Regions from separate parts of the Vagococcus coleopterorum genome, predicted to be linked through region 2. Evidence: predicted binding sites of a transcription regulator. Region 2 holds the regulator's gene; the other holds the start of a gene.
What was found. Region 2 encodes CtsR, which represses protease genes until heat stress. Its sites were predicted from a motif close to TTGGTCAAAAAAGGTCAAANA; they were not measured.

Region 1 (3,494 bases), 560 kb from region 2:
TGTGCCATGTCTTAGGACCGCTGCTTGTTCTAAATCATAATTTGTTTCAGCTTCTTCTAAAGCATGGCGAGCTTTATCTAATTCTTCACGTTTGTTGCTGACTTGGTTGACTTCTTCTTTTTCAGTTTCCCAACGCATTTTTAAAAGATTTGTTTCTTCACGCAATTCAGCTAACTCTTCTCGCAGAATTTCTAAACGTTTTTTACTTGCATCGTCTGTTTCTTTTTTCAAGGCAGCTTCTTCAATTTCTAACTGCATCAAACGACGGATAACTTGGTCAAGTTCCGTTGGCATGGAATTCATTTCAACACGAATGGTTGCACAAGCTTCATCGACTAAGTCAATCGCTTTATCCGGTAAATAACGATCCGTGATATAGCGGTTTGATAATGTTGCAGCCGCAACTAAGGCGTTGTCATGAATATTAACACCATGGTGAATTTCAAAACGTTCTTTCAATCCACGTAAAATACTAATTGTGTCCTCAACAGTTGGTTCTTTTACTAGGACTTTTTGGAAACGACGTTCTAATGCTTTATCAGTTTCCATATATTCACGATACTCATCTAAAGTTGTAGCACCAATACAGTGCAACTCACCACGAGCTAACATTGGTTTCAGTAAGTTACCGGCGTCCATACTACCTTCTGTTTTACCGGCACCAACGATGGTATGAATCTCATCAATGAAGAGAATGATTTGACCATCACTTTTCTTCACTTCTTTCAGAACGGCTTTCAAACGTTCTTCGAATTCACCACGGTATTTAGCACCTGCGATCAAAGCACCCATGTCTAATGAAAAGATTGTTTTATTTTTTAAGTTTTCTGGCACATCTTTGCGGACAATACGTTGTGCTAGTCCCTCGATGATGGCGGTTTTACCAACACCAGGTTCCCCAATTAAGACTGGGTTATTTTTTGTTTTACGAGATAAGATACGAATCACATCACGAATTTCATCGTCACGACCAATGATTGGATCTTGTTTACCGCTCTTCACTAATTGATTTAAGTCGGTCCCGTATTTTTCTAATGCTTTATATTGTTCTTCTTGATTTTGTGATGTCACACGATCTCCTCCTCTCAAATCTTCCACAGCTTGGCGTAAACTCTTAGCGGTAAAACCTCTTGTGCTTAAGAATTTTGCTAGCGGGTAATTTTTCAACTCCATTAAAGCTAATAGGACGACTTCTGTTGCTAAGAACTCATCTTCAAAACTTTCACGGATTTTATCTGCTTCGTTTAATAGATTAAATAAATTTTGGCTAAGGCCTTGTCCGTATTGGACGTTACTTCCCGATACAACTGAAATGGCATCTAACTCTTGGTCCACTTCTTGAATCATCTCATCTACAGGTACACCTGCATCTTTATAAAATTGATAAGCAAAATGATCCGGTTGTAAAAAGATTTTCCATAAATGGCAGACGTCGATTTCTTGATGCATGCGAGTCATTGCCACTTGTTGTGCTGCACTAATTGCTTCTTGCAGCGTTGTTGTCATTTTCTCGATATTCATCCTATCGCCTCCTTAACTATATCCTTATTATATAACTTTGGTCAAAATAGGTCAAAGAATATGTTTGCATTTTTTGATCATTTGAAATAACAAAAAAAAACCACTAATCACATTAGCGGTTTGATTATATAAAACTGTCTTAAAGTATTATCCCAATAACACATTTTATACTTTAACTTCTTTCCAGTTTTCCGGACAGTTACTGATGTCCCCTATTCAGTTTCTGTAAACAGCAAGGAGTTGACCCCCTTAACCTATGTATTATAATAGCATATTTTTAAAACAGCTCATTATTCTAAAATTAATAAATTAATCAAAAAAAAATAAAACGCTAGCCAGCGTTTTATTCAAAACCTTCATCCATTAAATAACCTTCTGCTTGTTGCTTTGTTTTGAAGACTGCTTCCACAGCTCCACTTGTCATCACCACAACCCACATGTAGTTTTGGTAACGTAAAGTCAATTCATCTCCATGATTGTCACGCCACTCTTCTTCGTATCCTTCAGGAAAACCATCTTCTGTTAGACGTAAGAATTCTAAAGCTAGGTTCACTTTTTCAATAATCTGTTCTTTTGTATCGCCATGAACTGAAATGTAACCGCCCTTAGTTTCTTGTCCTGGTAAGTAACCAGCGTAAATAAAAGCATTGCCACTTTTCGGGTGTAAGAACTTCACTAAAGTTGTTTTAGGAATAGCACTTTCTTCAAAGTGATAGTTTAAACGATTCAATGAAACTGGCTGACATGTCAGCTCTTCGAAGCTATCAAAGATAGCTTTTTTTTCTTCAAATGATAACACGAGGCACCTCTTCTAGTTGATTGTCTTTTTATCGTAAAAAAATAAGGAAGTCCCTAAATCAGGGAACTTCCTTTATTATAGACTAATTACGCTTGAGATGCATTTAATTTTGCAATTTCTACGATTACAGCAGTCGCTTTTTCCATTGTTTGGACTGAAACAAACTCAAAACGTCCGTGCATGTTTTCCGCACCAGCAAAAATGTTTGGTGTTGGAATACCCATCATAGAAATTTTAGAGCCATCAGTTCCCCCACGTACAGGTTCAACTTTTGGTTCTACTCCGACAACACCCATAGCATCTTTAACTAATTCAATGATGCTCATGTCTTTAGCGATGATTTCGCCCATGTTGTAGTATTGATCGTGCATATCAACTAAGATACGTTCTTCATCGAAGTCAGCATTTAATTTAGTTGCGATAGATTTGATGAACTCTTTACGAGCTTCAAATTTTTCACGATCGTGGTCACGAATGATGTATTGCATCGTTGTTAATTCTTCGTTACCTTCAACGTGCATTAAGTGATAGAAGCCTTCATAGCCTTCTGTCATTTCTGGACATTCGTTAGCTGGAATTTCGCTGTGGAATTTATGAGCAACTTGTAAACCGTTGATCATTGTATTTTTAGCTGATCCTGGGTGAACGTTTTTACCATTAATTGTGATAACAGCTGAAGCAGCACTAAATGTTTCATAGTGTAATTCACCCACTGGGCCACCATCCATAGTGTAAGCAAAGTCAACATCGAAGCCTTCAGCATCAAAGTTATCTGCCCCAGTACCGATTTCTTCATCAGGACCGAACGCAACTTTTAATTTACCGTGTTCGATATCTGGATTCTTAACTAAGAATTCCATTGCTGTCATAATTTCAGCAATACCTGATTTGTCATCAGAACCTAATAAAGTCGATCCGTCTGTTGTAATCAACGTTTGACCTTTGTAGTTAGCAAGATTTGGGAAATCTTTAACTGTTAATTTATATTTGCCATCTTTGTCTAAGGCAATATCTGAAGAGCCATCGTAATTTTCTACGAATTGAGGATTCACATTTTCAGCATTGAAATCTGCTGTATCCATATGCGCAATAAAACCAATACTACGAACATTTTCTTTAGTTGTGTTACTTGGTAACTCAGCTGTTACGAAACCGTTTTTTTCGTTATAGCTAA
Region 2 (3,494 bases):
CTGCGAGACCTACAAGTCGAGCAGGGTCGAAAGACGGACTTAGTGATCCGGTGGTTCCGCATGGAAGGGCCATCGCTCAACGGATAAAAGCTACCCTGGGGATAACAGGCTTATCTCCCCCAAGAGTCCACATCGACGGGGAGGTTTGGCACCTCGATGTCGGCTCGTCGCATCCTGGGGCTGTAGTCGGTCCCAAGGGTTGGGCTGTTCGCCCATTAAAGCGGCACGCGAGCTGGGTTCAGAACGTCGTGAGACAGTTCGGTCCCTATCCGTCGCGGGCGTAGGAAATTTGAGAGGAGCTGTCCTTAGTACGAGAGGACCGGGATGGACACACCGCTGGTGTACCAGTTGTTCTGCCAAGGGCATTGCTGGGTAGCTACGTGTGGACGGGATAAACGCTGAAAGCATCTAAGCGTGAAGCCCCCCTCAAGATGAGATTTCCCATTTCTTCGGAAAGTAAGACCCCTGAGAGACGATCAGGTAGATAGGCTAGAAGTGGAAGTACAGTGATGTATGGAGCGGACTAGTACTAATCGGTCGAGGACTTAACCAAGAATTAAACGTAGGATTCAAGGAATGTTTTGATTAAACTTAATTATCCAGTTTTGAGTGAGCAATTACTCAAAAGAAAATAATACATCACAAGTGTGGTGGCGATAGCAAGAAGGATACACCTGTTCCCATGCCGAACACAGTAGTTAAGCTTCTTAGCGCCGATGGTAGTTGGGGGTTTCCCCCTGTGAGAGTAGGACGTTGCCACGCTTAGTATTATTTTATCCCATGGAGGTTTAGCTCAGCTGGGAGAGCATCTGCCTTACAAGCAGAGGGTCAGCGGTTCGATCCCGTTAACCTCCATATGACTCGTTAGCTCAGTTGGTAGAGCATCTGACTTTTAATCAGAGGGTCACTGGTTCGAGCCCAGTACGGGTCATTAAAGAAATTTGCGGGTGTGGCGGAATTGGCAGACGCACTAGATTTAGGATCTAGCGCCTAACGGCGTGGGGGTTCAAGTCCCTTCACCCGCATTTATCTAGCCGGCTTAGCTCAGTTGGTAGAGCATCTGATTTGTAATCAGAGGGTCGAGGGTTCAACTCCTTTAGCCGGCATTTTAAGAGTTTTAGACTCTTTTTTATTTTAAATAGTTAACGCGGAAGTAGTTCAGTGGTAGAACATCACCTTGCCAAGGTGGGGGTCGCGGGTTCGAACCCCGTCTTCCGCTTTTTGTTTTGAAAGAAGCAAAAAGCCAGTAGTTAATTCTAGCCGGGGTGGCGGAACTGGCAGACGCACAGGACTTAAAATCCTGCGGTGAGTAATCACCGTACCGGTTCGATTCCGGTCCTCGGCATTAGTGTTTGATCAAGATCAAATCACTTGTACCCATAGCTCAATTGGATAGAGTACCTGACTACGAATCAGGCGGTTAGAGGTTCGACTCCTCTTGGGTGCATTTATAATGATATTTCGGGAAGTAGCTCAGCTTGGTAGAGTACTTGGTTTGGGACCAAGGTGTCGCAGGTTCGAATCCTGTCTTCCCGATTTTTGTAAGCTAAACATTGTTTAGCTTTTTTTTATTGTCATAATTCCCTTTTCTTTCAATTATATTAAAAAATTAGTATACTATTAATAAGTCAAGAAACGTCAGAGATTAAAGGGTGAAAAAAATGAGCAAAATGAATACATCTGATTTAATTGAAGAGTATATAATTGAGTTACTCTCTAAAGAAAACGTGATTGAGCTTCAACGTTTTGAGGTTGCCTCTATATTTAATTGCGTTCCATCTCAAATTAATTATGTTATAAACACGAGATTTACAATTCCTCATGGTTATCAGGTAATCAGTAAACGTGGTGGTGGTGGTTATATTAGAATTTCAAAAGTAGAATTGAGAGAAGAAGACCGGTTGAGCGAGTTATCAAACATATTCGAAGAAACAGTCACTGAAAAAGAAACAAGGGCTATTTTAAATCAACTTCTTGAGTATGATATACTCACTCAAAATGAAGCGTTTTTGATAGAACCTTTTTTTGAAGATAAACTTTTAGAGAATAATCATAAATTACGTGCAGAAATGCTTGATGTTTTACTAGAACGATTAACATATAAAGACAAGGAGTGATTCTTTTGAAAAAATATTTTACTGAGAAAGCTAAAGAAGTATTGATGATTGCCCAAGAGAAGACGGTCTCGTATAAACATAATGCTGTTGGTTCGGAACACTTATTATTAGGTTTAATAGAAGAACCAGATGGAATTGCAGGTAAAGTTTTACGTGAATCAGGATTAACAGCTTCTTTTGTACATGAAGAAATTGAAAAAATAATTGGCTATGGAACTGTTAAGGGCGTAGCTGGTTTTTTACCATACTCTCCCAGAACGCAAAAAATATTAGCTTTTGCAGGAGATGAAGCAAATCGATTAGGCGCACCAAATATTGGCACTGAACATATTCTTTTAGGTATCTTACGTGATCCTGATATTTTTGCTGCTAGAATTTTAAGTAATTTTGGGTTAGATATTGCTAAAACACGACAATATGTTTTAAAAAAAATAGGCGTAACTGAAAATAGAAATAGTAAAGTTGGCAAGCGAAATACTACACAGACGCCTAAGAATAATTCTTTAACACCAACCCTTGATTCTTTAGCTAGAGACCTTACTGAAATGGCTAGAAAAGAACAAATTGATCCGGTTGTTGGTCGAGATCAAGAAATTAAAAGGATCATTCAAGTTTTAAGTAGACGGACTAAAAATAATCCAGTATTAGTTGGTGAACCAGGTGTTGGTAAAACGGCTATTGCAGAAGGATTAGCTCAACATATTGTCTTAGGGAATGTACCGAATAATTTAGCGTCTAAACGGTTGATGATGTTAGATATGGGATCAATGGTTGCAGGAACTAAATATCGTGGTGAGTTTGAAGATCGTATGAAAAATATTATTGAAGAAATTTATCATGCAGGGAATGTTATTTTATTCATTGATGAACTACATACGGTAATAGGTGCTGGTGGTGCAGAAGGTGCGATTGACGCTGCTAATATTTTAAAACCCGCTTTAGCACGAGGAGAAGTTCAAACGATTGGTGCAACAACTAATAATGAATATCAAAAATATATTGAAAAAGATGCCGCGCTAGAACGCCGCTTTGCAAAGATAATGGTTGAAGAGCCTTCTGAAAATGAAGCCATTCAAATTTTAATGGGATTAAAATCTCGTTATGAGGAGCATCATCGTGTTGTCATTACAAAAGAAGCTATTGAGAATGCGGTATTTCTTTCTAAAAGATATTTACCAAGTAGACAATTGCCTGATAAAGCGATTGATTTACTAGATGAGGCGGCTGCGAAAGTTCGCATTAATAGTAAAGAAAAAGTTTCTCCAATTACCAAGTTAGAAGATAAGCTGAGTCAGATTAAACAAGATAAAAATAATGCTATTTTAAATCAAGATTTTGAACTTGCTGCAAGCATGAGGCTAAAAGAAAAAAATCAGA

Region 1: a site for CtsR is predicted at 1,559-1,579, ahead of clpB (ATP-dependent chaperone ClpB). Genes of this name have one in related genera too.

Annotation. Positions count from the first base shown of each region.
Region 1 is NZ_CP049886.1:1,439,037-1,442,530, forward strand. Features, by position in the region: gene clpB (ATP-dependent chaperone ClpB) at 1-1,521, opposite strand, end outside; gene G7081_RS07240 (hypothetical protein) at 1,865-2,320, opposite strand; gene pepT (peptidase T) at 2,407-3,494, opposite strand, start outside.
Region 2 is NZ_CP049886.1:467,365-470,858, forward strand. Features, by position in the region: rRNA gene G7081_RS02320 (23S ribosomal RNA) at 1-553, shown strand, start outside; rRNA gene rrf (5S ribosomal RNA) at 647-762, shown strand; tRNA gene G7081_RS02330 (tRNA-Val) at 783-855, shown strand; tRNA gene G7081_RS02335 (tRNA-Lys) at 859-931, shown strand; tRNA gene G7081_RS02340 (tRNA-Leu) at 944-1,025, shown strand; tRNA gene G7081_RS02345 (tRNA-Thr) at 1,034-1,106, shown strand; tRNA gene G7081_RS02350 (tRNA-Gly) at 1,148-1,219, shown strand; tRNA gene G7081_RS02355 (tRNA-Leu) at 1,260-1,345, shown strand; tRNA gene G7081_RS02360 (tRNA-Arg) at 1,374-1,447, shown strand; tRNA gene G7081_RS02365 (tRNA-Pro) at 1,463-1,536, shown strand; gene G7081_RS02370 (CtsR family transcriptional regulator) at 1,662-2,117, shown strand; gene G7081_RS02375 (ATP-dependent Clp protease ATP-binding subunit) at 2,123-3,494, shown strand, end outside.